DNA from 3 places in the Devosia sp. 2618 genome. Region 3 is predicted to be linked to each of the others. Evidence: riboswitches for the same ligand, from Rfam matches in the RefSeq annotation. Region 3 holds a riboswitch; each other region holds the start of a gene.

Region 1 (9,516 bases), 130 kb from region 3:
ACGAGGTACATCGCCATATCCTTGGAGGAGAGGCCCTGCGGATCGGCGGCCCATTGCGCTTCGGAGCGGCCGGACTGGATCAGCTGGATGACTGGTGCGTCCGAGCCGGAGAAGGGGTTGGACTTTTCGTCGAGCCCATCGATGCCGAGGGCGAAGGCGGTGAGGTTGAAAATGGCGGAGGGCGGGAAGGCGGCCAAGGCGTTTTGCACAAAGCGGACGCAGGGAGCTTCCTTGAGGGAGGAGACGAGCAAAGGCACGGGCGCGAGGCCCTGGGCTTCGAGCTCGGTGATGAGGGCGGCGATGGTGTCGGTGCCGGCGCCTTCGAGGGCGGCCCGGTAGAAGAGGATGGGGATGTTTGGTGCCATGCCCTCGTGGTTCGAGGGTCGCTGCGCTCCCGCCTCACCATGAGGGCCACTCGCGTGGATTGCGCGGAGGCCGGGTTCGTCGGTCATGCCGGTGGCGGGGTGCCAGAGGCCGAAGCGGGCGAAGGGTTTGGGGGAGAGGTCCGCTAAGGCCCCCTCACCCGGCCTCGATGCGGCCGACCTCTCCCCCGAAGGGAGAGGTGAAGAAAGGAGATTGAACGCCTGCAAGATCGTGTCGGCGTTGTCGGGGCCGCCGGCGATGAAGAGGCTGTGGAGGCGGGACCAGTCGTCGGGGTGGATGGTCGAGCGCGATTGCAGGATCGGGTCGGGGTTGGCGTCGCCGGGGATGAGGGCGAGCGGGATTCTGCGGTTGGTGCAGAGGGCGCTGATTTCATCGACGCCATACTGGAAATAGGCCGCGCCGCCGATAAGGCGGAGCACGACCAATCTCGCGTGCCCGACGGTGTCTTCGAGCCAGAGATCGACGGACATATTGTTGGAGAGGCGCAGCGTATTGGCGAGGCGGAGTTCGGCCTCCCCCGCCCGGTCGGCGGCACCGGCCAGCATGGCCAGTTCGCTATCGGCGGAGCTGGCAAAAATCAGCGCGCCGGGGCGCTGGGCGAGGTCGATAGCCTCGCCTTCCTGCTGGATGGCACCTGCCTGGGCGGAGAGAAGATGCATCAGCGGACGCTCCAGCGGACGCCGGTCACCAGCAGAGCCACGGCGCCGGAGAATGAGACAGCAAATGCGAAGCCCCAACCGAACTGCCCTCCACTCGTTAGAAGGATGATGCCGGGGATGCTGCTGACTATGTTCATTGTTGCGCCGATTGCGACACATGCCAATGCGCGCAACCCACGCGAGGGCAAGCGAGGGGACATGGCGTAGAGGCTTATGCCGGACAGCGCGGCAGGCAAGAGACCAAATACCCATCCAATGGCCAGGATGCCGGCGGCAAAATCTGGATGGTCCCAAAGTACGTCGACTACGCTACCAGGCGCAACCACCCTCATTGTCAGAACCAGCACTATTAGGCTGACCAAGGGCCATAGCAACGCGATGACGATCCAGTTCCCAAGAGGGTTGGGCTGTTCCGAAGGATACGGCGTAGTGTCGACTTCAGCCATCAGGCTCTCTTGAGGAACTCGGTGCGCAGGACCAGTCCCTTTACCTTTTCGGCGTTGCATTCGATTTCGGCGGTGTCGCCGGTGAGGCGGATGTTTTTGATCAGCGTGCCGCGCTTGAGGGTGACCGAGGTGCCCTTGACCTTGAGGTCCTTGATCAGGGTCACGGCATCGCCATCGTTGAGTTGGGTGCCGTTGGAATCCTTGGTGATCTCGGTCATGGCGAGTGCTCTTTCGTTAGGGGGATGCCCCCACCTGCCATTCGACCACAGGTCTCATGGCCTTCTCACCTAAAATCACGCCACTGGCGTGATTTTGCCTTCGGGCGGTTCGAAGTCCCCCTGATGAGGGGGAGGGACAGATCGGGGCCAACCCTACCAGGGTCAGTCAGTTCGAACTTTTAGCCGCTCACCAGCCGCTTAGGCGGCGACGGCTACGGCGCGTTGCAGGCTGGCGGTGATGGCGGCGTGGTCGAGCGGGCTTTCGCCGATGACGACGAGGGCCGTTTCGCGCTTTTCGCCGTCTTTCCAGGGGCGGTCGAAATAGGCGGTGACGCGGGGGCCGACGGCCTGGATGGCGAGGCGGGCGGCGGCGCCGGGAACGGCGGCGAAGCCCTTGAGGCGCAGCACGTCATGATCGCGGATCGTCGCTTCGATGACTGCGAGCAGCTCGTCCTTGCTGCCGATGGATGGCAGGCGGACCGAGAAGCTGTCGAAATCGTCGTGCTCGTGGGTTTCGCCGCCATGTTCCAGCTCATGATGGCTGGGGCGGTTGGCGATGTCGTCTTCGGAGGACATGCCCATGCCGAGGAGCGCGGCGATATCGACGTGACCGTTACGGGCATGGATGACGCCGACCCCGGGGCGCAGTTCGGCGCGGATATTGGCTTCAACCTTGGCGAGCGTGGCCGCGTCGACCAGATCGGCCTTGTTGATGATGACCAGATCGGCGACCGAAAGCTGATCTTCGAACAGTTCACCCAGCGGGGTTTCGTGATCGAGCATTTCGTCCTGGCGGCGCTGCGCATCGACGGCGGCTTCGTCAGAGGCGAAACGGCCTTCGGCGAGGGCTGCGGCATCAGCCACCGTCACGATGCCGTCGATGGTGACCTGGGCCTTGATCTCTGGCCAGTTGAAGGCGCGGATCAGTGGCTGTGGCAAAGCAAGGCCCGAAGTTTCGATAACGATGTGATCGAACTTGTCCGGGCGGGCGAGCAGCGCCTGCATGGTGGGGATGAACTCATCGGCCACGGTGCAGCAAATGCAGCCATTGGACAGCTCGACCATATCCTCTTCGCGGCAGGTTTCGTCGCCGCAACCGGCGAGAATGTCCTTGTCGACGCCCAGATCACCAAACTCGTTGATGATCAGCGCGATGCGCTTGCCCTTGGGGGCGTGCGCCAGAAGATGGCGCACGAGGGTGGTTTTACCGGCGCCGAGAAAGCCGGTGATGACGGTGGTTGGGATCTTGGCGGTCATGCGGGCACTCCGGCCGTTGCGGTGACGCGATTGCGCGCGAACACGTCGTTCAGTTTGCCGAACAGAGTGCCGAGCACCAGCCAGAACACGGCGGACGTGCCCAGGGTGATGGCGGCAAATTCGGTGGCGAGATGGGCTGGCACGGCGCTTGGCTCATCGGGGCCGATCGGTGCGCCGATGATGTGGGGCGCAATGACCAGTGCTGCAGCAACCGCAAAGGCCCAGCCGGCGCGGGTTTTGGCGAGCAGCAGGATGGCGCCACCCGTGGCGAGCGCCGTACCGACCCACCAGAGCTGGCGCGGGAAGACTTCGGCGGCCGGCATGCCCGGCAATTCGGGCGCGAGGCCATAGGCCGGGGCCAGCGAGAAGGCGAGGAAGCCGGCAATGCCCCAGAGGTAGCCGTTGGCGAAGGTGATCGGAATATTAGCGAACATCGAGACGGCGCCGATGACCAGCGCGAAGCCGGCGGCGGCGAGGACGGTGGCGAGCGTGGTATAAGCGGTGCGCTCAAAGCCATCGGCGGGGGCCCATTCTTCGGGCTCTTCCTCAAGGGTGGCGATGGCGTCGTGGGTGTGGTCCTGCGCGACGGCTTCTTCGCCGTGGCTATGACCGCCGCCTTCACCTTCAAAGGTTTCGGCGTGGAGAATGAGGGGCGTGACGCGGAAATGCTGGATGACGGCGGTCAAAAGGCCAGCCGATAGCGCTGCGATAAGCGCAGCGGCAAACAGATTGCGGATCATGATGTTTCTCTCGATTTCCTGGTGGTCGCGCTTCCGATCCTCGGATCAAGTCCGAGGAGCAAACCGGTTCCCACTTTTGCTGGAAGCGCTCCGGACCCTGCCTTAGTGGCAGGGAAAGCCCATGGCATGACGGGTGTCGTGTGCGCCATTATGCAGGCGGAAATCGCCAGCAAAGCCAGTGCCGACCAGCAGGGTCAGACCGAGCAGCAGCGCCAGCGAACCGGCAACAACGCGTTGGGAAATCGAGAGTGACTGAGTGGCAGTCGTCGCTTTAGTCGTTGCATTCATAGCAGCACCCTCCGTGCGCGGAACAGATGGGCTTTACGCCCGGCGTTTGTATTGGCAGGTCTCCTGGCTTGCGGTGGAGACAGCGCCCTCGCCTTCCCAGCAGCCTTTCGGCCACCAGTGGCATAGTGAGAGCGCGCACCGCATACAGTTGCGGGGGCAGCCACGGAGTTGGTCCCTAATGGGTACGCCTCACCGTGTTCCCTTTCCTTCCCAACGAAAAATCGTCGGTCCGGGTATCCCCTTGCCGCTACGGACGCGGGGAACCAATACAGTTTGACATGTACGCCGCCCCTTGAGGGCGGTCAATCCGCCCTGCGGTTACTCGTCGCCTTCGGGGCCTTCATAGCTGATGCTGAGCACCTGGACCTGAACGGCCAGATCCTTGAGCAGCGGCTCGCTGGTGGGGATGGAGACTTCCCCGGATACAGGGTTCACATCGAGATCATCGGTGTCTTCATTGGTGGGGGCGAAGCGCAGCGAAATGTAGCAATTGCCCTCGACGTGGGCGAGCGTGCCGTCTTCGATACTGGCGTAGCCGCCATAATCCCACCAGAAGCCGCCAATGGTGAAGGGCGCCTGGTTGATGGCAACCACATCCTCGACGCTCATGCCGACGCGCACGCCCTGCGGTCCTTCCATGGACGGCGACAGATCAGCGTAGCTCAGGTCGGTCAGATTGGTTTCGTCCCACCAGCCAAATTCCATGGTCTTTTGCGGATCATTGGGGAAGACGGTAGTGGCGAGAATGGTGGTGCCCTCAGGGCCATCGACATTGCCGGTGACGACGTTTTCCTTGCCATAGGTCTTGATCAGCAGCGCTTCGGAACTATCGCGGCCAAACACGCCATCGCAGGCAAAGGTCGATGGGTCCTGGGCAAAGGCCGGGGATGCAAGGGCAGCACAGACGACAATGGCAGACATACGCAGCAACATGGCCGAACTCCTTGAGGCGGGCGCTACATCGCCGACGCCATCGACCTGGCGCCAATGGCCGACGGCGGCGAAATCTGCCATCAAATGGTCGTTGCCGCAATCGGGCTCGGTAGGAAGAACCGGTTTTGGTCAAGCGCCTCGTTGGTGGGCTGAAGCAGATTTGCGCGCGGCGGGTGGATGCGACTCGCACTAGGCAGAGAGCACGCTCAAGAGCAGAGGACCCCAGGATGAAACCCATCAAGTTTGACCGCGACGAGACCAAGGCCATTGTTGGAGAAATTCAGGACTATTTCCGCAACGAGCTGGATCAGGATATCGGCGTCATCCCGTCCGAAATGCTGATGCAGTTTTTCGCCGACAAGATGGGCGCCTATTATTACAACCGCGGCGTTTATGACGCGCAGGCGGCGCTCAAGGCCCGCATGGACAGCCTGCACGACGACCTGTTTGCGCTCGAGCAGCGCACCAAGCATTTGCGCTAGACAGCAAGTGGGGCGGCGACCGGGCCACTCTTATTGTCGAGAGTGATGCAGTTTCGCGCTTTTCCAAAAATGGCGTGGTGATATCTGTGAGGCGCCGGGTTCGTCCGGTGTCTTCAGGAGGAAGCCTTGGGCTTCAATTTCCCTACGCTGGCCCCAATCGGGCTGTTGGTTGCATCCAATATCTTCATGACCTTTGCCTGGTACGGGCACCTGAAATGGCCAACCTCGGCGCTGTGGGCCGCGGTGCTGATCAGCTGGGGCATCGCGTTTTTCGAGTATTGGCTGGCCGTGCCCGCCAACCGGATCGGCGAGGCGGTCTATTCGCCATCCGAACTCAAGACCATCCAGGAAGTCATTTCGCTTTCGGTATTTGCGGTGTTCACCGTGTTTTACTTCGGCGAGAAGCTGACACTGAACCACGGTGTGGGGTTCGGGCTGATCGGGCTTGGGGCGTTCTTTATATTTAAGGGGCCGTTGAAGTAGGCGGCTGGGGCGGGTCTTTGGAGGGGATACCCCCACCCGCCGTTCGGGCATAGCCCTCACGGCCTTCTCACCTAAAATCACGCCACTGGCGTGATTTTGCCTTCGGCCGGATCGAAGTCCCCCTTTTCAGGGGAAGGTTAGGTGGGGGTATTCTTGCTTTAGTGCACGTTACCCCTAGTGCACCGTCCCCGAGCCCCCGACCGCGACGATATTGTATGGCGCTCCATCGACCGGCAACTCGCCCGTCTTGGCGAATGTCGCGATGTCGATGAGGTGTACCTTGCCCGCATTGGGATCGGTCACGGCAACCACGTTCCCTGCGACGGCGATGCGAGGACGTGGCAGGCTCCATTCGCCGTCCATCGAATATGGATCGGTGACGGAAAGCGACTGGACCAGTTTGCCGGAGACCACGTCGAGCTGATTGAGCTTGCCGTCTTCGGTAAAGACATAGGCAAACTTGGGCCGGATCGGATCGACCGCGAAATGCACGCGGCGGGTTGGCAGGTCGACGAGGCGGAATGCGGTTGTCTCCGCTGGGTCGATAATGGCGACGTTGTCGGCACCGTAATTGCCGAGGAAATACTGCAAGCCGACACCACCAAGAAAGGTGGTGGATTTGCCGTCTGGCAGGCCGGCATAGGGCAGTTTTTCGATCTTGGGCTCACCCGAACCGGAGACGATCAACACGCCGTCGCCACAACCGATGATCACCAGATTGCCTGAACTGGCTTCGCCATGGAGGTCTGGGCAGGCATGGATATCGCCGACCTGATTGCCGGCGCTGTCGAGAACTTTCAGGCCGATGCGGGGCTTCTTTTCATCATCGGCATTGGCGGCCGAGCTTAACGTGTAGTCGCCCCACGGGACAGCGACGCCGTGATGGGGTGTGCCGCTGTCGAGCTCGACAGGTTCGATCTTGCCGTCGTGCGCCCAGTCGTGGCTGCTGAACAGGTTGATCTTGCCGGAGCCGTCGAAGAACAGCGCAGTCTTGCCACCGTGCTCCACCACGTGGGCGGGCTTTTCGCCGTCAAGGGTCGCGCCGACAAGAACTGGATCGGTGATGGTGATGTCGCCGTGGTCACCATGGTCGTCGACGCTGATGCCGCTGTTGATGACAGCGACCTGGTTGGCCGCGCCCTGGACGGCGAAGACGGCACCGTCGATGGCGTAGAGTGAGGCCGGGCCGGTCAGGGGGAAGGTGGCGAGGTTTTCGCCGGTAGTTGCGTCGAGGGCGATGACGGTGGGGTCGGCGTGATCGGCGATGAACAGGCGCCAGGTTGTGATGTCATCGGCGAAGGTGGGGGTGACGAGGGCGGTGGCGGCGAGGAGGATGCGGGCGAGCATGTGAGGTCCGATATGTTAGCACGTTACGTTTGCGGAGAAGTTTGGGCGTGGGGACGGATTAAAGAGTCTTTGTCGGATACCCCACCCGGCCTCCCCCTGATAGGGGGAGGAGTTCGATCGAGTTTGGGCACTAATGGCGACAATCACCGGCCGGATTCCTCCCCCTTTTCAGGGGGAGGTTAGGTGGGGGTATTCTTGCTTTCTTAGCCCAGGCAATCGACCAGGCTGGTGGCGAGGCCACGCAGGAGGGTTGGGTAGAGGTCGGGCCCCTCAGTCAGCGCCCCACCCTCGGGGTCGAGGACGCCGGATTTGGCGGTGGAGCCTTCGGTGATGGCCGAGATGATGGTGGGTTCGAAATTGGGTTCGGCGAAGACGCAGGTGGCGCCGAGTTCGGCGACCTTGGCCTTGAGCTGGTCGATGCGGGCGGCGCCGGGCATGACGTCTGGGGTTACGGTGACCGAGCCAGCCAGTGACAGGCCGAAGCGCGCTTCAAAATACTGGTAGGCGTCGTGGAAGACGACGAAGGGCTTGTCCTTGATCGGAGCGAGGATCTGGGCGATCTGGTTTTCCAGCTCGTCCAGCTTTACCAGTTCGGCTTCGGCATTGGCCTGATAGGCGCTTGCGTTTTCCGGATCGGCTTCGGACAGGCTCGTCGCGATCTGGGTGACCATCAGCTTGGCATTTTCCGGATCGAGCCAGAAGTGCATGTCGCCTTCGCCATGTTCATCATGGGCGTGGTCATCGTGGCCTTCGTGATCGTGGTCGTGATCCTCGTCGCCATGCGAATGGGCTTCAAAGGCGCCGCCTTCGCGGACGGGGAGCAGCTTGATGCCGGGGGAATCGGCAAGTTCGACGACGGTCGCGTTCTTGGCGAGGGTATCGAGGGAATCGGCGAGGAATAGTTCCATGCCGTGGCCGGTCCAGAACACGATATCGGCGGATTCAATGGCGCCGGCATCGGAGGGACGCAGGGCATAAGTGTGGGGCGAGGCGGAGCCTTTGACGATGAGCGTGGGTTCGCCGACGCCCGCCATGACGGCGGCAACCAGCGAGTGAACGGGCTTGATGGAAGCGACCACATTGGGCGCGGCGAAGGCGGTGGAGGTGAGCAAAGCCGTGGACAGCAGGGCAAAAGGGGCGAGCAGCTTCATCGGCAGGAGCCTCGTATTGTTTCGGTGACGTCGCGTGATATGTTATGTTATTACGCTTGCGGTGATGTTATGCTATAACGTATTGAAGGGCGTCAAGGTCCGTTGCGCAGAAATTTTGCGGCAGCGTCGGACCCCACCCTGGCCTCATAGAGGGTGCGAAGGAGCGATAGTTTTGAATGCGATAGTTCCCAAGGAAACGCTGATCACGCTGCGCAATGCCGGCGTGTCGCGCGGCGGGCGGACGCTTGTGAGTGGCGTTGACCTGACCATTGCCCGCGGCGAAATCGTGACGCTGATCGGGCCGAATGGCTCTGGAAAATCGACGACAGCCAAGATGGCGACGGGCGTGTTGAAGCCATCCACCGGCACGGTTGTGCGCAAGCCGGGGCTCAAGATCGGCTATGTGCCGCAGAAGCTGACCATAGACTGGACGCTGCCGCTGACGGTGGAGCGACTGATGACGCTGACCGGACGGTTTTCGGCTGGCGAGATCGATGCGGCGCTCGAAGCTGTCGGCGCAAGGCGGTTGCTCAAGGCTGCGGTGCAGGAATTGTCGGGCGGAGAATTTCAGCGCGTGCTGTTTGCCCGGGCGATGATCCGCAAGCCAGACCTGCTGGTGCTGGACGAGCCGGTGCAGGGCGTCGATTTTTCCGGTGAGGTGGCACTTTACGAACTGGTGCGGCAGATCCGCGATGTGACGCAGAGCGGCATATTGATGATCAGCCACGACCTGCATGTGGTGATGGCAGAAACCGATACGGTGATCTGCCTTAATGGCCATGTGTGCTGCCGGGGCACGCCCTCGGCCGTGAAGCGGAGCCCGGAATATCTGCGGCTGTTCGGCGAGCGGGCCGCCGGGTCACTGGCGATTTATCAGCATCATCACGACCATGAGCATCATGACGATGGGTGTGTGGTGGCTGAAGGTGAGGCGCATGAGCATTCCCATGGGCATGATCATGCTCACGAGCATAAGGGGCATAGCCATGCGGATTGAGGTCCTGGCTGGCTCCGTCCCCCCCTCCCTGGCCCTCCCCTCGAGGGGGAGGGTGAGATCGGGTTTTGGGCGAAATTTTGTGCCGTCCCGCGTGGAGAATGCTGATGTTCGGTGATTATTTCTCTCGCGCG
Region 2 (9,516 bases), 1.3 Mb from region 3:
CCGACGGCGGTGAGGAACGGCAAGAGGCCATTGGGCAGCCCATGGCGCGACAGGACAAACCAACGGCTCGCGCCACGGGCGCGGGCAACCTGCGCGAAGTTTGAGTTCATGGCCTGAAGCAGGCTGGCGCGCAGAAGCTGGGTCCAGCCAGCGGCCCGGTCGACCCCAATGGTCAGGGCCGGCAGGAGGACCAGGGCAAAAGTGCCGCTGGACAGCACGCGGCCAACGCCGGCGCCGACCACGACATATTGCAACACCAGTAGGGCGAAGACGAAGGTGGGCAGGGCGGAGCCAATCTGCGTGTAGAGCAATATGACGCGGTCAGGCCATCGTCCCCGCCAGGCCACAGAAATCAACGCCAGGATCAGCGCGAGAATGACGGAAGTGGCGAGGGCGGTGCCTAACAGCATCAGCGTGGCGGGCAAGCGTTGGCCGATCTCTTCGAGCACGGGTTTGCCGGTGCGATAGGACACCGACAGATCGCCCTGCACGACGCGCCCGAGCCACTGCACGTATTGCAGCGGCAGCGGCTCATCGAGCGCCAGTTCGGCCCGCAGATTGGCAATCTGCAGGTCATTGGGCTCGTGAATGAAGCGCGCCTCAAGTATCCGCATCACCGGGTCGCCCGGCGATAGCGGCAGGAGCGCCCAGACGATAACCGTGGCAGCCAGCGCCGTCAGGACGGCCTGTGCAAGTCGTTTGAGGATCAGGACTGCCACGGAGTTTTTCATTACTGCGCCGGCGACGGGGCTGTGGTCGGCGAGACGTGGTAGAGCGCGAAGCCGGGTTCGTAGCCGGCATAGGTCTCGTTCACGACGACGCGGCCCTTGTGGATGTTGAAGGCAAACACATAGGGGTCTTCGCTCACCAGAATGTCCTGGATGCGGCCAAGGATTTCGTCGCGACGAGTGGTGTCGACTGTGACCTTGAGTTCAGCGATCAGGGCGTGGACTTCCGGGTTGGCGTAGCTGGCAAAGTTGCGGTTGCCGGCGGGGCCAAGATAGCGCGTCAGGAATGGCGAGGTGACGCCCCAGCTGACGGTGCCTTCGCTGGAAATGCCAAGATCCCAATCGACGCCGCCTTTGCCCAGTGCTGCATAAACGTCATCGACCGACTGGATTTTGACCCCAATACCGAGCTTGCGAACCTGGGCCTGCAACGCGCCGCTAAGCGGCACGAGGTCTGGTTGCTGCGGATATATGACGACCTTGAGCTCAAGCGCTTCGCCGTCCTTGCGGCGCATGTCGCCATCGAGGAGCCAACCGGCTTCGTCGAGCAGGGCGGCCGCAGCCGTCGGATCGGTGACATAGGTCTGGCGAGCCCAGGGGAAGCTTTCATTGTAGAGGCCCTTGGCCTCAGCCAGGGCGCCGCCGAACACGACATTGGCGATCTCGTCATAGTCGATGGTCTGCATCAGTGCCTGACGCACGCGAACGTCGTCGAATGGTGGCTGGTTGACGTTCATGAAGCCTAGGAAGCCGCCGGTTCCGGTGGTGCCGGTATTGAAATGAATGCCGGGGGTGGCATCAACCACGGGGCGCGCCGCGATAGGGGGATAGAGCGCGATATCGGCTTCATCGTTCTGGACGGCCAGAATGCGGGCGTTCGGATCGGTGACGAAGCTGACGGAGAGGCCGGGCAGGGCTGGTTCGCCGTTCCAGTAGCTATCGTTGCGCTCCGCATCGAGGCGGGCGGAGGTCAGACTGGTGACGGTGTAGGGGCCGGTATAAATGCCGGCATTGGTCAGCTTGGTCCAGTCGTCGCCAACGGCGTCGGCGGCCTCGGCGTCATAGATCAGGAAGATAGCTTCGTTGGACAGAATGCCGGGCAGTTCCGGCCATGGCGCGACCGTCGAAATGGTAATTTCCATGTTACCGGTTTTGACGAAGGTTGTGCCTTCGGGAACGGCACCTGTGGCGGAGTCCGATACGGCCATCTGGCGCTTGATGACGGCGAGAACGGCGTCGGCATCGAGCACCTTGCCATTCTGGAAAGTGATCCCATCGCGCACGGTAGCGACCCAGGTCAGCGCGTCCTTGTTTTCCAGGCTTTCCAGCAGCCAAGGCTGGTTGGTGCCGTCGGGATAAAACTTCATCAGCAGTTCGGCAACGCCAAATTCCTGCATCCAGAAGCCATCGACGGCCGGGTTCATCGTGCCGATGTCAAACGAGGTGACGATGCGTAACGGCGCTGGATCAGACTGCGCGGTGGCAGCCGAGACCGCTAAGGCGCTGGCCAGCAGGGCGAGTGTGAGACGCTTGAAAATCATGAATTGTCCTTGGTGGAAAGGGCAGGTTGGCGTGCGGCCTTGGCCGTATGAATGAGGAGGTCGTGGGCGGTCTGGCCCTGGACCAGAACTTCCGAAACGAAGCGGGCGAGGGCTGTTTTGTCGGCCAGGCGATACCATTCGCCCTTGGGATAAAGGGCGACCATCGGGCCTTGATTGCAGGGGAACAGGCAGCCGGTGCGGGCGGTGAGGCATTGAGAGGCAATGCCCTGTCTGTTGGTCTCGTCCTTGAGGGCATGCAGGAGCGAGGCAGCGTCGCGGTAGTGGCAGCGCGGGCCGGTGCAGACCAGCAGGTGGTGTCGAAAATCGGGTGGGTTCTGCCAGCCAGGTTTGCCCAGCGATGGTTTTGCCTTGGCGACGGGCGTGGCGTTGTCGGCGTTTTCAAGCGCCGTCGTCACGAAATGACTGAGCAGTGCCGGGTCATCGCTGGCTTCGCTGCCAACGGACAAGGTGACATCGTCGTTGCCGGGCAGAAGGCTCCAAGTGGCGAGCGCGCCAGGGAGCCAGGCGATCAGGCTTTCGGGGAAAGGCAGGCCAATCGGCTGGACGAGAATGGACGTATGCCCCTCATCGCGCAGGGCGTCGAGGGCCTGCGGCAGGTTCTGGTCGGTGCCTTCGAGGCGAACGAGACGGCTGGGCAGGGCGGTGGCTGCGGCAAGTCCGTTCGCCACCGTCGCAAAACGGCGAGCACTCAGATTGGCCAGCGAGATGACAAAGAGAATGGCGTCAGGCTGCATGACACGCCCCAATGCAGGACGCATGATCATGTGGATACGCCATTGGGTGGTGCCCAATGTTCATAATCAAAACTCCGCTCAAGCCGGTTAGGATCGGCTTTGGCGGGCGGGGTGTGCGCGCGCCGATAACCCCGTTGTCGGAACGGACAGGTTAGGCGCAAATGGCAGATAGGATGCTGGCGTGGCCGCAGTCATGACGTGTCCCCTGCCAGAACACCTCGTCTGGCTGCTTGGTATTGTGCTTGGGCAGGTCTCCTGGCTCACGGCTCTGATGCGGTTGCAGCCTTCCCAATCCTAAAAGGACCAGTGGCGATAGCAATCGCTTGCCGCTTACAGTTGCGAGGGCAGCCTCGGTTTTGGCCCCTGATGGGTAATCCGCACCGTGTTCCCTTTTAATCCGCGCGTCATGGCGGAACCGAAAGCTCGCGCAAGTTGGGGTGATTCTGGATGGGGATCAAGGCGCAGGTGTCGGCGTTGTGTCGCGGGGGCGCGTTGCGCCAACACTCTTGCTGCGTTTGCTGGTAAGACAGTGGCTAAGCTGGAGTTGGTGGCAGAAAACCTAGTCGTCATGCAGCCGCTTTTCGATTGGCTCGCCGATCCGGAAATTGTTGAACTGCACGTCTAGGCCAGCGCGGGTTGGGGAGCAGCACATCATGCCGGCTTGGACGACTTGGGGCATCGCCAGGTATGCGAGGCGGGCCATGCGCCATTGGCCGGTTTCGGCCTGTAATTGGACGCGCAGGGCTGTGCCGTGCCGCGTGACGCGGATGTTCAGGCCGTCGCGGAATGCGTTGGGCAGGGAGAGCATCGACCAATCGGATTGGTCATCGCGCGTTACCACGGTGCTGAAATGGAGCTCACCATCGGTATATTCGATGCCGGCCTTGATCCAGTTCTTGCCGTCGACGCGGACCATCAGGCCGGCCTGATCATAGAGTGCCGTGTAGTCGGCCTTGAATGTGACTGACATGGTGAAATCGCCGGACACTTCATCGTGGTAGAAGTGACCGTTGTCGTGCAGGAAATCGTAGAACGTGTTGTTCCAGAAATCCGTCTCCAGCGCGGTCCGAACAGCTAGCCCCTCACCATTTTCGGTCCAGTGAAGCGGCTCGTTGATCCAGCGCATAGTGGTTCTCCGTCAGTGCTGGAGACTACCCTATGGTCACGTTGGCAGTTTGGCTAGATTGCGCTAGGCCCTGCGTCGTCGATCGGACCATAGAAACGGACGTAGCGGAAGCGCCCACGAATGAGCCTGTCTAACTATGTCTTTGGGGGAGGCCCGGATGCTTTGGCCGCTGGGCCTGTCCGGAAAGGGCGATGGTGGAGGGGACTGGATTCGAACCAGTGTACGCTAAGCGGTCAGATTTACAGTCTGATGGATTTAACCACTCTCCCACCCCTCCACAACAACGTCGCTTGGGTAGGAAAACGAAGCGCTAGGCGTTTCGTTCGGGCGGTTTATGGTGGTCTGATGACAGAGTGTCAACACCCCTTTGGCAATGCTCCCAAAAAAACTGCTGGCCAATGACGTTAAGGCCAATTGCCGCCGTCGCGCCGCAGGGGCTTTTGGCTGCGTCATGCGCGCTAAAGTCTCGTTGATGACGGCGGGAAGGGGTTGCCAGTGTTGGTTGTGCCGCGCTATTGGCTAACACGTCGGTCATCGACCGGGCGGGTATAGCTCAGTGGTAGAGCAGCAGCCTTCCAAGCTGAATATGCGGGTTCGATTCCCGCTACCCGCTCCAAAAAACCACCAATTTCATCGAAGACGGTATCGGCGGAGATTGCTCTCCACCGAGGTTTTGCGTTGTCGGCTACAGCCAGCCGGCCAGCACACCGATGCCGCCAATGGCAAATACACCGCCGGCGAACTGGGCAGCGTATTTACCGTACTTGCCGATAAGGCGCGCGATTGCCGCTGTGCTGGCAATGCCTGAGAGATGGAGCAGGGCGGTTGCAACCGCGAAGCCGGCCGCGTAGGTCAGCCCGCTTGCGTCTGTCGGCATTTCAGCGCCATGGGCGTGTCCGTGGAACACTGCAAACAGGCCAACAAGCGTCATCGCGGCGGCAACAGGCATCGCCCGTCCAAGGGCGGCGGCGGCGCCGATCACTACGCTTGAGAGGGCAATGCCAAGTTCGACATAGGGGAGGTCGACCTGGGTCACGCCCAGCGCGAAGCCGGCGACCATCATGGTCACAAAGCTCAGCGGCACCAGCCACAGGGCGCGGCCACCCAGCACGAAGGCGAAAACGCCGCCAGCGACCATTGCCAGGACGTGATCGATTCCGCCGATGGGGTGTTCAAAGCCGTGAAAAAAACCGGCTGTGTCGCCGACGCCAGTGTGGGCGAAGCTGATTGTGGGGAAGAGGACCAGAATGGCCAAGGCCAGAAAAAGACGCATCATTATCCTTCCGGGGTCTTGTGCCCCTGAGTGATCGCAATCGGCGCCCGCCGGAACTTCCATATACTCGCATGCCATTTAATGGCTGCGCGCGGCGTGGTTGTAAATGGTGATCCATATGGCGCCGGTTATGCGTTATAGCTTTGCCACCGCAGCGTTGCGGGTTTGGGGTAAGGCGATCGTGCTGCTTGTTATTTTTCTCGTGCTTTTGCTGCTGCTGGTTCAGGTCTTTTTGCCCGGCCGCTATCTGACGGAACAGGTTGGCAATGCCGCCCAGATGGGACCGCGCGACGACCTGCCGGAACCGAGTCGCAATCTGGCGCGCGCCCGCCGCGCCCTTGGCAATCTGCAGGAAACGCTGCCGATTTTTCTGACGCTGGCCGTGCTGTCGATCGTGTTGGGCGAGCAGAGTTGGCTGGCGCTGATCGGCGCCTGGCTTTATCTGGTCGCCCGCGTCTCGCATGTAATTTGCTACATGAAGGGGCTTTCGCCATGGCGTTCGGTGTCTTTTATGGCCGGATTGCTGGGGAATTTGCTGATGGTGATCGCGCTTGTGCCCCATATTTGGGGCTAAGCTGCAAAGGGGTCTTGCGAAGCGCGCCCTTTGCCATTAGACACACCCTCGCCTGAAGGGGTTTAGCTCAGTTGGTAGAGCATCGGTCTCCAAAACCGAGGGTCGTGGGTTCGAGTCCCCCAGCCCCTGCCAGGCATCTATCTGACATCATTGCATTTTCTACCTCTGGCGCAATTGTGGCGTTGGAGGTTTGGCAGTTTTAGACCGAGGGTCTAACAGATTTGTTTGCCTTCTGATCGATTCTAGCATGGCCTCTTATCTATTTTCCAGCTTTGCGCCACGAGATCGAAGCTGCGGCATCGCGATAAAATCTTGCGCGAGCTGAAGGCTAGTATCGTTATCGTCTCATCCATCCTCTCTAAGTGTGGTTTTGCGACGGTGTGCCGCGTTCCGTAAGAAGTCCTGCCGGAACCAATGTGACCATAGTCCTACACATTGGTTCCAAACGCTTGATGTCCCGGCCCGGTAGTCGAGAGGTAGGGTGGCTGCGGGCGCAGAAAGTATACGCTCCCGTGCTGGCAGTGACGTTTGGAATGCCGCCGCATACGCGTCGACCGCAATACTTGAAGATCACATCGCCACTGGTTGACTGACGTCGTGAGATGGGGCGTGACAACTAGAATATTAGTGTTAAGATTTGACGTTAGGACTTGAGCGCGAGATAAGCCATTGGCCTCCGTCGAAGAGAGCCCTGTGAAGAGTGAGCTGGAACAACCTGTGGGTCTTCCTTATGCGCCACTCGCTGTCGGTGGTGCCGTATTTATAGCTTGCTTACTAGGCATCTCGACGAGGCCGCCGGGTTTTATCGCCATGGTGTGGCCCGCGAATGCCATTATGCTGGGATTACTAGTCAGGATACCTTGTGCACGTCGCGCAACCACTTGGTTGGTGGCGGCTTTTGCATACATGGCGGCCGATCTGGTCGCGGGTACTGATTTCGCTAAAGCCATTTTGCTCAACACCGCAAATCTGTGTGGTATTGGCGCAGGGTATGTTGCCTATCGGTATCTTCCCAGAGACGCATTGCGGATGCGCGAGCCGGCATCTGCGCTCTACGTCATTCTGCTTTCGGCAGCGGCGAGTGTAGGCGCAGGCGTTGTGGGCGCTGTTGGGGATCCATTCTTACTCCAGATAGGAATGAATAATGCAGCAATTCTGTGGGCTGTCACTGAATTGGTCAACTACATCGCCTTGCTACCTGTAATCCTTTCTGCACAAAAATTTGGCGCGCGGCTGTTATTTGTTAATAGAGTATCGATCTCGACATACTTGAGGGCAGCATTGCCGACCTTGGCGTTGGCTGCTTCATGCTGCTTTGCGGCGGCGCTGGGAGGGCCAGGAGCGATCGCCCTTGCCGTCCCGGCGCTACTTTGGTGCGGGCTAAGCTATTCCGTCTTTGTCGTATCGGTCCTGTCCTTTGCATTTAGTTGCTGGTCTCTCACCATTTTATGCGCTGCTTACGTGCAGGGTAGTGGTGCTGTTGTTGATGAGCATGCGCTGGTCTCCATGAGGTTGGCCGCGTTCGTGATAGCTTTGGCGCCCACTACGTTGGCCATTGTGATGCGAAGGATGGTTGAGCTTAACGAGAAGCTTTCATTCACTCGACAAAGTGCCGATATGGCAATGAACGCTGGCGGAATAGTCGCGACCTGGGACCTGAATCTGGGGCTACGGACACTCTCGGTGGAGGGCAGTTTCCTGAGGATGTTTAATCTGGAAAGCCAACCCAAGGCTATTCCGCTTGAGGTGTTATCCCGATTGATGCATCCGGATGACCGTGATCGGGTATGGGACGCCCTTGGCAATTCCATCGCTACCGATACGGACTATCACTGTCGTTACAGGCTGGTTACCCCCCAGGGCGAAATTAGATGGTTCGCAGCTTTCGGAAAACCGTCACGGGATAACCAGCACGCAGTCTCGAATTTGACAGGGATACTGGTTGATGTCACCGAACATGCACATGCAGTAGAAGCGCTAGAGCAAAGCAATACGCGCTTCAATATAGTTAGTGAATCCATCCCTCAAATCGTGTGGAGTACGGATAGCAAAGGCCGACATGACTATTTCAATAGTCGATGGGCGGAATTCACCGGCGTCTCGCCGGAGGAAACCTCATTCGACACTTGGGAGAGGTTGGTTCATCCGGATGACAAACCTCGGGTCGATGAATCCTGGAGGGCCTGCCTCGCTAGCGGAGAGACGTATTCGATCGACTATAGATTCCGATACCGAGACGGCAGCTATCGCTGGCTAAAAGTTCTAGCTAAGCCTTTCTGGAACGATGAGGGGGAGATAGTTAGGTGGTATGGGACGTCCACAGATATTAATGACGCCAAAGAACTTGAGGCCGAGCGCGAACTTGTCTCGCGCGAACTAGATCACCGGATTGGCAATCTATTCGCGTTGGTAAACGGCCTAGTCGCACTTTCAGCACGTCACGGAACCGACTTGAAATCCGCCACTGACGACCTGCGCGGACGACTAAGTGCGCTGCACGGAGCTCATGTGCTCATCAGAGGGAACGGGCAGGGGCAATCTGCCACCTTAGCAGAGCTTCTGTGGCAATTACTCGCGCCCTACCACAACGGTGGCGACCATATCACCATTGCAGGTGACGAAGTCGCCGTTGATGCGTCGGCGATGACCTCAGTAGCGTTAATATTTCATGAGTTAGCGACTAACGCTGTCAAATATGGCGCGCTAGGGGATAGTACCGGGCATCTGAGTATCATGCTTACCCACAATGGCGAGCGAGTAAGGATTGTTTGGGAGGAGGTATCAGGCGCGCAAGCGGCTACTGCCCAAGGATCAGGCTTCGGGTCAAAACTGTTCACATCCATCGTTGAGGCACAGCTCCGCGGTACGGCGACGCGGTCATGGTCTCCCGAAGGCTTGACGGTGGATATTGATGTGCCCGCCTCGTCGCTGGAGCGCAATGCAAGGGGCTAGGCTTGTTGGTATCCTCCGCTCGAATAGTGTCTAGAACAGATATGTTGATCCAGTGATGACCGAATGAGTTCCTCCGACCCCCGCCTCGGAATGCTCTTCGGTTGTTGCGGCGCTTGGGTCAGACCCTGATTGATCACGATCTCCAGCAAGCGTTGCAATGGTGCGCCTCATTCAGCGTCCCGAAATAGCGGTACAACTGTCTTCGTCGGTCGAGGGCACGAAGTAGAAGAGTTCGTTGGTGTGGTTCGCCGCGTGCGTGCGCTGCCAGTGTTTAAGCACTAAGGCACGCGGCCAACGCCGGACCTCATAACTCGTACTAAGATCACCCAGGCATACCCTCTTGACAGTGCTGGTTACTGGACTTTCACCAAGCGTCATCGCGAAGATCGTGTTCGGGGCGCTTCAAAAAGCCAAAAGCTTGCGTGCCGGAGGTTCATTGTAAGCTGAAGACATTTTCACTCAAGCTGTTGTGCCGGATGTTTGGGCTGCAGTTCCTACTTTTTGCGGAAAGCATTAAGTGCGGTGCCTAACAGGAACAGCTTGTTCAGCGTTGGTGATTGACGCTTG
Region 3 (9,516 bases):
CGGCCGTCCAGACATGGGGATTTTCCGCCTTGATCTGGTTGATGACGTCGATGCCGAAGTTGAGGTGAATGCTCTCGTCGCGCAGGATGTATTGGTACTGCTCGGCAATACCGACCATCTTGTTGCGGCGGCCCAACGACAAGATCTGCGCAAAGCCGGTGTAGAACCACATGCCCTCAAAAATCACGTAGAACGCGATCAGGTCGCGCACGAAGGCTCGGTCGGTTTCGGGCGTGCCGGTGGTGAAATCGGGATCATCGAGGTGCTGGGTGAAGTTCAGCGCCCAGGCCGCCTTGTCGGTGATCGAGGGCACTTCGCGATACATGTTGAACAGCTCGCCCTCGTCGAGCCCGAGACTTTCCACGATGTACTGGAAGGTGTGGGTATGCACGGCCTCCTCGAAAGCCTGGCGCAACAGATATTGCCGGCATTCGGGATTGGTCAGGTGCCGGTAGATCGCCAGCACAATGTTGTTGGCCACAAGGCTTTCCGAGGCGGCGAAGAACCCCAGATTGCGCTTGAGCGTGTGACGCTCGTCGTCGGTCAGGCCGTCCTTGGACTTCCACAGGGCGATGTCGGCCTGCATGGAGACTTCGGTCGGCATCCAGTGGTTGTTGCAGCCATTGAGGTACTTTTCCCAGGCCCATTTGTATTTGAGCGGCAGCAACTGGTTCACGTCGGCGCGGCAGTTGATCATCGCCTTGTCATCAACGGAAACGCGGCCGCCGGTTGGATCGATGCGGGCATCGGTGGTTGCCGGAGCGGCGGCGGGTTTTGGCGTGTCGGAGGTCCAGTCGAGGGACATTTTTATTCCTTTGCATTCGCAGCAGACCTCATCCTGAGCGTGTCGAAGGACGAGGTCGTGGCACCATGCTGGGCACGACCTCGTGGTTCGACGAGCTCACCATGAGGTCTACTACTGGTTGATTACTGGCAGGCTTCGCAATCTGGATCGTCGATCAGGCAAGCCGGACCATCGATCACCGGCATGACCAGCCCGGTCCGCACCGGTGCTGCCTCAACGACCTGAGCAACCGGCGCCGCGATCACGGGCGCCGAAACCGCTACCGCATTGAGCTTGCCGTCCGTGCCCTTGAGCGTCGACTTCTCCACATGCGTCGCCGAGCGCGAGCGCAGGTAATAGGTCGTCTTGAGGCCCGCTTTCCAGGCCGAACGATAGAGATTGTCCAGCGCCTTGCCCGATGGATTGGCGAGGTAGAGGTTGAGCGACTGCGCCTGATCGATCCATTTCTGGCGGCGCGAGGCGGCAGCGATGATCCAGGCAGAGTCCATTTCGAAGGCCGTGGCGTAGATGGCCTTGAGGTCAGCCGGCACCCGGTCGATCTGGCCGACCGAACCGTCGAAATATTTGAGGTCCGAGATCATCACAGCGTCCCACAGGCCACGCGCCTTGAGATCGCGCACCAGTTGGGCGTTCACCACGGTGAAGTCGCCAGACATGTTCGATTTCACATAGAGGTTCTGATAGCCGGGCTCGATCGACTGGCTGACGCCGCAGATGTTGGAAATCGTCGCGGTCGGGGCAATCGCCATCGTGTTGGAATTGCGCATGCCGACGGTTTTGACGCGCTGGCGCAGCGTGTCCCAATCGAGCCGCTGGGTGCGGTCAATATTGATCTCGCTACGCGTCCGGGCCAGCAATTCCTGGCTGTCGATGGGCAGCACGCCCTGGCTCCACAGCGAGCCGTTGAACGATGCGTAAGCACCGCGCTCTTCGGCCAGATCAGCCGAGGCCGAGATGGCGAAATAGCTGATCGCTTCCATCGAGCTATCGGCAAATTCCACTGCTGCGTCCGAAGAGTAGGCCAGGCCCTGCGCCTGCAGCGCATCGGCAAAGCCCATCAGGCCGAGGCCGACCGGACGGTGACGGAGGTTGGATTTGCGGGCCTCCGGGATGGTGTAGAAATTGATGTCCACCACGTTGTCGAGCATGCGCATGGCCGTATCGACGGTGCGCTTGAGCTGATCGAGATCGAGCCCGTTCGGCCCGATATGGGCGAGCAGGTTGATCGAGCCGAGATTGCACACGGCAACCTCGTCCTTGGACGTGTTGAGGGTGATTTCGGTGCAGAGATTGGACGAGTGCACGACGCCGACATGCTGCTGTGGCGAGCGGATATTGCAGGGGTCCTTGAAGGTCACCCAGGGGTGGCCGGTTTCAAAGATCATGGTCAGCATCTTGCGCCACAGATCGAGCGCCTTGACGGTGCGGAACACCTTGAGCTGGCCGGCAGCGGCCTTGGCCTCGTAGCCTTCGTAGGCCGCCTTGAACGCTGGACCATAAAGGTCGTGCAGGTCCGGCGCTTCGTCGGGGGAGAACAGGGTCCAGTCGGCACCCGCTTCGACGCGCTCCATGAACAGGTCCGGCACCCAGTTGGCGGTGTTCATGTCGTGGGTGCGGCGGCGGTCGTCACCGGTATTCTTGCGCAGGTCGAGGAATTCTTCGATGTCGACATGCCAGGTTTCGAGATAGGCGCAGACCGCGCCCTTGCGCTTGCCGCCCTGATTGACGGCGATGGCGGTGTCGTTGGCAACCTTGAGGAAGGGTACGACGCCCTGGCTCTCGCCGTTGGTGCCCTTGATGTGGGCGCCGAGGCCGCGCACGGGCGTCCAGTCATTGCCCAGACCGCCGGAATATTTTGCCAGCAGGGCGTTGTCCTTGACCGCCTTGAAGATGCCGTCGAGGTCGTCGGCCACCGTCGTCAGGAAGCAGGAGCTCAGCTGCGGGCGCAGCGTGCCCGAGTTGAACAGCGTTGGCGTCGAGGCCATGAAGTTGAAGCTCGACAGCAGGTTGTAGAACTCGATGGCGCGCGCTTCGCGGTCGATTTCTCGGATGGCGAGGCCCATGGCGACGCGCATGAAGAAGGCCTGCGGCAGCTCGAACACCGCCCGGTCGACATGCAGGAAATAGCGGTCATAGAGCGTCTGGAGGCCCAGATACTGGAACTGGGTGTCGCGCTCCGGCTTGATGGCGGCGGCGATGCGCGCCACGTCGAAGCGGGCCAGTTCGGGGTCGATCAGTTCGGCTGCAATGCCCTTGGCCAGGTATTGCGGGAAGTATTCGGCATAGCGGGTCGCCATGTCGGCCTGAGTTGCCAGTTCGGTGCGGCCCGAGACATAGCTCAGCGCTTCGCGGCGCAGCTTGTCCAGCAGCAGGCGCGCCGAAACGAACGCATAGCTTGGCTCGGTTTCGACCAGCGTGCGGGCGGCCAAGATCGGCGCCAGCGCCAGCTCGTCGAGCGAAATGCCGTCATAGAGATTGCGGCGGGTTTCTTCGAGGATGACTTCGGGCTGCGCGCCTTCAAGGCCGGCACAGGCTTCGGTGACGACGGTGGCCAGACGCGCTTCATCGAGCGGCACGCGGCTACCATTGTCGAGCGTCATGGTCAGGCTGGTGGCGCTGGTTTCGACGGGCTTGGTGGCAGCAGCGCGAGCGCGGGCATGTTCTTCGCGATAGAGCACATAGGAGCGCGCAACCTTCTGGTGCTCGCCGCGCATCAGCGCCAGCTCGACCTGGTCCTGCACGTCTTCGATGTGAAAAACGCGGCCATCCTTGGCGCGGCGGGTCAAAGCGGTCACGACTTCGGTGGTCAGCTGTTCGACGATCTCGTGCACGCGGCGCGATGCGGCGGCCTTGTTGCCTTCCACGGCCAGAAACGCCTTGGTCAGCGCCACGCCGATCTTGGAAGAGTCAAAGGGGACGCTGCGGCCATTGCGCTTGATCAGCGAGAAGCCGGGCTCGGCGGCGACACGGCGGTCGTCGGCGTCGTGATAGGCGGGTGCGACACCATCGTCGGCACGGCTTGCAATATCGAGTTCAGTCATTGGACCCCAGGACCCCGTAGGTGGATGGCGGGGTACAGAAGGGGCGCGCGCGAGGACGTGACCAAGCGGCCAAGCCTGTGCTTCGCGACCAAATGGGACACCCCGCCCGTGGACGAATAAACCTGTCGTGGCAGGTATCTGGCTGGCGTGCTGAAGCACGCTTTCACAGTTGCGGGGGCAGCGCTGGACTGGAGGATGAACCCCGCACCAGCTTCCCTATTATCACCCGTCCTTGCGACCCGGATGACCACGACACACTAGATGTAGTGGTCCTATTCTAGATTCGCGTCAATGCCTTGCTGAGCAATTTTCCAGTCCATGTGGACAGCGGGGATATAACGATATCTTTATATCCCAATTGACAGCCGTCGCTTTGCCGTGCATCTTCAGCCTGCCCATGGTCCTCGCAAGAGGATAACAGGGAATCCGGTGCGGCTCATGCCTAGTCCGGAGCTGCCCCCGCAACTGTAGGCGGTGACGGATATCCACATGCCACTGGTGCAAACCGGGAAGGCGGATGTTCGGCCAATCCCGCGAGCCAGGAGACCTACCTTGGGATTGAACACTCCAATCACGCCGGTCGGGTGGACTGGTCGAGGACATGCCATGACGATTTTCTTGCCGCCGATTGCAGCCACAAGCCCAAGGCGAATGCGTCACTTCTGACGCCTGTTCAGCCCGCTTTTCCGCTTTTTCCGCGACCCGGCCATGGCGACCGTTCCGGTCTGCCGGTGGGCGCACCATTTTGCATCGGCACCATCATGACCAGATCCGCCAATCTCGGCTTTCCGCGCATCGGCGCACATCGCGAACTCAAAAAGGCCCTCGAATCCTACTGGAAGGGCGAAACCGACGCCGTGGCGCTTGAGGCCACCGCCGCCCAGTTGCGCGCCCGCCACTGGCAGCTGCAGCATCAGGCCGGGATCGACATCATCCCTTCCAATGATTTCTCGTTCTACGACCACATGCTCGACATGACCGCAGCGCTCGGCGCCATCCCGCCGCGCTTTGCCGGTATAGACAATCCACTGGCGCTCTATTTCGCCATGGCGCGCGGTACCAAGGATGCGCCGGCGATGGAAATGACCAAGTGGTTCGACACCAACTACCACTACATCGTGCCCGAATTTCACGCCGGTCAGCGCTTTGTGCTGTCGACCCGCAAGGCGCTGGATCAGTACAGCGAAGCCAAGGCGCTCGGCATCGAGACCCGCCCGGTCATCGTCGGCCCCGTCACGTGGCTGAGCCTGGGCAAAACCAAGGATGAAGGGCTCGATCCGCTGTCCCTGCTCGACGCAGTCCTGCCCGCCTATGTCGACCTGCTCGCCGCACTCAAGGCCGAGGGCACCCAATGGGTGCAGATCGACGAGCCAATCCTAGTGCTCGATCTCAGCCCTGCCCAGCGCGACGCCCTGAGCCGTGCCTACGCGGCGCTCGCGCCCGTCGCGCCCAAGATTATGCTCGCGACTTACTTCGGCGCCCTGCTCGACAATACCGAGCTGGCCGCCACCCTGCCTGTCGCCGGCCTGCATATCGACCTCGTCCGCGCCCCCGAACAATTGCCTGTGGTGCTCAAGGCTCTACCTGCCGACAAGGTCCTGTCGGTTGGCGTGATCGATGGCCGCAATATCTGGCGCGCCGATCTCGATGCTGCCTTTGCCTTGGTATCGAAAGCCTGGGATGCGGTGGGGCCGGATCGGCTGGAAATTGCGCCATCCTGTTCGCTGCTGCACACCCCGGTCGATCTCGACGGCGAGACCGAACTGGATGCTGAGCTGCTGTCCTGGCTTGCCTTTGCCAAGCAGAAGCTGGCCGAAGTCTCAGCCCTCAGTCTTGCCATGCAAAAGGGCAAGGGCGCGGCCAAGGCGGCGTTCGATGCAAGCGCCGCCGCCATTGCCGCCCACCGCAATTCGCCCCGCATTCATCAGCCAGCGGTCAAGGCTCGCGCCGCCGAGGCCATCGATCTGGCGCGACAGTCTCCGTTCCCCAGCCGGCGCCAACAGCAGCGCTCGCGCTACAACCTGCCCGCCTTCCCGACCACGACCATCGGCTCCTTCCCCCAGACCGCCGAGGTGCGCGAACAGCGTTCGGCCTTCAAGAAGGGCCGGATCGACGAAGCGACCTATAACGCCTTCCTCGAAGCTGAGACCGAACGCGCCGTGCGCATTCAGGAACGGCTCGATATCGACGTGCTGGTGCATGGCGAGTTCGAGCGCAATGACATGGTGGAGTATTTCGGCGAACAGCTCGATGGCTTTGCCTTTACCAAAAATGGCTGGGTGCAGTCCTATGGCTCGCGCTGCGTCAAGCCACCGGTCATCTATGGTGATGTGAGCCGTCCTGCCCCGATGACCGTGCGCTGGTCGGCCTATGCCGCCTCGCTCACCGACCGACCAATGAAGGGCATGCTGACCGGTCCGGTGACCATTCTGCAATGGAGCTTTGTACGCGTCGACCAGTCGCGCTCGGAAACCTGCCGCCAGATCGCCTTGGCCATACGCGACGAGGTGATCGATCTCGAAGCGGCCGGCATCGGCATGATCCAGATCGATGAGCCCGCTCTGCGCGAAGGCCTGCCGCTGCGCAACGCCGATTGGGTCATCTATCTGCGCTGGGCCGTCGACTGCTTCCGGGCGTCGGCCTCAGGGGTCGGCGATGCGACGCAGATCCACACTCATATGTGCTATGCCGAGTTCAACGACATCATGCCCGCCATCGCCGAAATGGATGCGGACGTGATCTCCATCGAGACCTCGCGGTCCGACATGGAACTGCTGCATGCCTTCCGCGACTTCAAATATCCCAACGAGATCGGCCCCGGCGTCTGGGACATCCACTCGCCCCGCGTCCCCAGCCAAGGCGACATGGAGGCCCTGATGCGCAAAGCCGCCGAAGGCATCCCTGCCGATCAGCTTTGGGTCAATCCGGATTGTGGTCTAAAAACCCGCGGCTGGCCGGAAGTCGAAGCGTCGCTGACCAATCTGGTGGCCACTGCGAAGGCCTTGCGCGCATCGTAGGCCAAATGCCCCCGGACTTCGGTTCGGGGGCGTTCCCTACCACTTTAAGCCTTGCGCGCCAGCCAGATATGGTGCCGCTCGCCACCGCTTTTGCCACGCGCCCGCACCGGCACTTCTTCCACCGCAAAACCCGCCGTCACCAACCGCTTGGTGAACGGCGCGCTGGTATGGGACGACCATACCGCCAGCACACCGCCATCGCGCAGTGCCCGCAGCGTGCGGCGCAGGCCGGACACCGTATAGAGCTTGTCGTTGGAATCGCGTGTCAGCCCCTCAGGGCCGTTATCAACATCGAGCAGGATGGCGTCGAACAGCTTTTCGCCATTCAGCACGGCGCCCACATCGGCCTCGCGAATCGTCACCCGTGGGTCGGAGAGGCTTTCGCCGAACACTTCGGCCATCGGGCCACGCGCCCAGGCCACGACCGCCGGTACCAGTTCGGCCACGGTAATCTTCGCATCGGCCGGCAACAGGGCCTGTGCCGCGCGCAGGGTAAAGCCCATGCCGAGCCCGCCGATCAGCATATGCGGCTTGGGCTGCTTGCTGATCCGCTCCCAGGAGAGGCTGGCCAGCGCTTCCTCGGAGCCGCTCATGCGGCTGTTCATCAGCGAGGTTGCCCCCGCCATGATGGAAAACTCGGTGCCGCGCCGCATCAGGCGCAGGTCGGCTTCGCCACCGGGCACGCTGACGGTATCGAGGAGTGTCCAGGGTTTGACCGGCATGAATGTCTCGCAAAAAACAGAAAGCCGGCCTGTTGGGCCGGCTTTCATCAAGAGGTTAGAAGCGTTCAGCGCTTGCCGAACAGGCTCCAGGCGCCCGAAACGGTCAGCGCAGCCAGAGCCATCTTGAGGATGTCCCAAACGATGAATGGCTGTACGGCACCGGCCCATGCGGACGCGACGACGTTGTTCTGGTCGATCCAGCCAGCATTTCCCGACAGGGCCAGCAGCCAGACAAAGCCCAGTGCCAGCAGCACAGCTTCGCCGAATACCATGGCAGCAAACAGGGTCAGTGGCTTGGCCGAAGCGCCCTTGTCGGCAGCGTAGCCAACGATGGCAGCCAGCACGAGGAAGCCGAGCAGGAAGCCGCCGGTCGGGCCGACGAGGTAAGCAAGACCGCCGCCAGTGGCGAACACTGGCAGGCCGAGCGCGCCTTCAAGCAGGTAAAGAGCGACAGTGGCAACACCGATGCGGAGACCGAAAGCGGCCGTAAGCGCAACAATGGCGAAGCTCTGCAGAGTAACTGGAACGGGCCAGACCGGCACGTTGATCTTGGCGCAGAGAGTGATGAGCAGCGTGCCGAGTACGACAGTTGCGAGATTGGATGCCAGCTTGGCTGCCTCGCCCTTGGGCTGGAAAACGCCGAGCAGCGTATTGGGCGTGGTCAAAGTCACTGCCATTTCATACCTTCCATGCTTTCTGAACCGGCGTCCCCTCTCGGGCCGCGCATGTCGTTCAAATCATGACTTGTTTAGTCTCTCGGTAAAGTGAGTGCAATGGCGTCGGCACCTACAGCTCTGGCCTTTGATAGAAGTTTTGTTCCTCAAACGGGGCAAGCGGTGCCTGTGGCCGATGGCATAACGCGCATCACCGCCCCCAATGCCAGCGCCTATACCTATACCGGCACCAACAGCTTTTTGCTGGGACATGAGCGCCTTGCGCTCGTCGATCCCGGCCCTGAAGACGCAGACCACAGCGCCGCTCTCATCCGCGCCATTGCGGGGCGACCGGTCGATTCCATCATCTTGTCGCATACCCATCGCGACCATAGCGCCGCCGCTGCCGAGATGGCCCGCACGCTGAACGCCCCCCTCTGGTTTGGCGGTCCGCACCGCCTGTCGCGGCCACTGCGGCGATTCGAACGCAACCCGATCCGCTCATCATGCGACTGGGATCTGGTGCCGGACCGGGTGCTGGTGGATGGTGAAACCATCACGGCCGGCGATATCGACATTATCGTTCGCACCACGCCGGGCCATTGCGCCAATCATCTGGCCTTCGGCATCGGCGACGATCTGCTGAGCGGCGATCACGTCATGGGCTGGAATTCAACGCTGGTATCGGTGCCCGATGGCTCGATGGCCGACTATTTCGCCTCGCTCGACAAGGTCATCGCCCTGCCCTATCGCCGCTATATCCCTGCGCATGGCGGGCCGATTGTCGATGGTCCAACCTATGCCACCGCCCTGCGCGAGCACCGCCAGTTGCGCAACAGCCAGGTGCTGGCCGCCATCGGCAATGGCGCCCACACCGTTCCAGCCATTGTGCGCGCGATCTATCCCAAGCAGTCGCTCGCCGTCCGCATGGCGGCGCGGATGACCATCACGGCACATGTGGAATACCTGGAAAGCCTTGGTTCCCTAACAGTCGCCCGTGGCCTGCCGGGCACGCGCATCACCCTTAGTTAGCGGGCGGGGCGGGCTCGTCATCATCGTCGTCTATGGGCTGATTGGCGTTGGGATTATCGCGCAGCAGCGTGGTCACGGCATCATCGAGCTGCGCCAGAAAATCGGTGATGCGCGTCCCGTTCGAGCCGAAATCATGCAGCGCATTGAGCGAAGCCGAGCGCATATCGACCACCGCCGTCGTCGCCGTACCTGTCACCCGCACGACCACCTCTTCGCGCCAGCCCGGCAGCGTCACGATCTGGGCGT

Evidence for each region. Region 3 has a riboswitch for cobalamin ahead of ABIE28_RS12390 (ribonucleoside-diphosphate reductase subunit alpha). Riboswitches for the same ligand answer to the same signal wherever they lie in the genome.
Region 1: another riboswitch for cobalamin. It lies ahead of ABIE28_RS13015 (CbtB domain-containing protein); the one in region 3 lies ahead of ABIE28_RS12390 (ribonucleoside-diphosphate reductase subunit alpha).
Region 2: another riboswitch for cobalamin. It lies ahead of ABIE28_RS05840 ((2Fe-2S) ferredoxin domain-containing protein); the one in region 3 lies ahead of ABIE28_RS12390 (ribonucleoside-diphosphate reductase subunit alpha).

The regions. Positions count from the first base shown of each region.
Region 1 is NZ_JBEPOO010000001.1:2,587,775-2,597,290, forward strand. It holds gene ABIE28_RS12990 (cobaltochelatase subunit CobN) at 1-1,043, opposite strand, end outside; gene ABIE28_RS12995 (hypothetical protein) at 1,043-1,489, opposite strand; gene ABIE28_RS13000 (alkylphosphonate utilization protein) at 1,489-1,707, opposite strand; gene cobW (cobalamin biosynthesis protein CobW) at 1,906-2,964, opposite strand; gene ABIE28_RS13010 (CbtA family protein) at 2,961-3,704, opposite strand; gene ABIE28_RS13015 (CbtB domain-containing protein) at 3,807-3,992, opposite strand; cobalamin riboswitch at 4,029-4,275, opposite strand; gene ABIE28_RS13020 (hypothetical protein) at 4,311-5,006, opposite strand; gene ABIE28_RS13025 (DUF2164 domain-containing protein) at 5,153-5,407, shown strand; gene ABIE28_RS13030 (DMT family protein) at 5,534-5,890, shown strand; gene aztD (zinc metallochaperone AztD) at 6,065-7,237, opposite strand; gene znuA (zinc ABC transporter substrate-binding protein ZnuA) at 7,441-8,388, opposite strand; gene ABIE28_RS13045 (ATP-binding cassette domain-containing protein) at 8,555-9,385, shown strand; gene ABIE28_RS13050 (metal ABC transporter permease) at 9,490-9,516, shown strand, end outside.
Region 2 is NZ_JBEPOO010000001.1:1,163,570-1,173,085, forward strand. It holds gene ABIE28_RS05830 (ABC transporter permease) at 1-719, opposite strand, end outside; gene ABIE28_RS05835 (ABC transporter substrate-binding protein) at 731-2,269, opposite strand; gene ABIE28_RS05840 ((2Fe-2S) ferredoxin domain-containing protein) at 2,266-3,054, opposite strand; cobalamin riboswitch at 3,253-3,460, opposite strand; gene ABIE28_RS05845 (DUF1349 domain-containing protein) at 3,584-4,150, opposite strand; tRNA gene ABIE28_RS05850 (tRNA-Tyr) at 4,343-4,427, opposite strand; tRNA gene ABIE28_RS05855 (tRNA-Gly) at 4,693-4,766, shown strand; gene ABIE28_RS05860 (HupE/UreJ family protein) at 4,836-5,423, opposite strand; gene ABIE28_RS05865 (MAPEG family protein) at 5,554-5,997, shown strand; tRNA gene ABIE28_RS05870 (tRNA-Trp) at 6,054-6,129, shown strand; gene ABIE28_RS05875 (PAS domain-containing protein) at 6,691-8,949, shown strand.
Region 3 is NZ_JBEPOO010000001.1:2,460,694-2,470,209, forward strand. It holds gene ABIE28_RS12385 (ribonucleotide-diphosphate reductase subunit beta) at 1-805, opposite strand, end outside; gene ABIE28_RS12390 (ribonucleoside-diphosphate reductase subunit alpha) at 928-3,846, opposite strand; cobalamin riboswitch at 3,959-4,113, opposite strand; cobalamin riboswitch at 4,228-4,415, shown strand; gene metE (5-methyltetrahydropteroyltriglutamate--homocysteine S-methyltransferase) at 4,608-6,863, shown strand; gene ABIE28_RS12400 (spermidine synthase) at 6,908-7,585, opposite strand; gene ABIE28_RS12405 (biotin transporter BioY) at 7,651-8,262, opposite strand; gene ABIE28_RS12410 (MBL fold metallo-hydrolase) at 8,428-9,270, shown strand; gene ABIE28_RS12415 (DUF1499 domain-containing protein) at 9,263-9,516, opposite strand, start outside.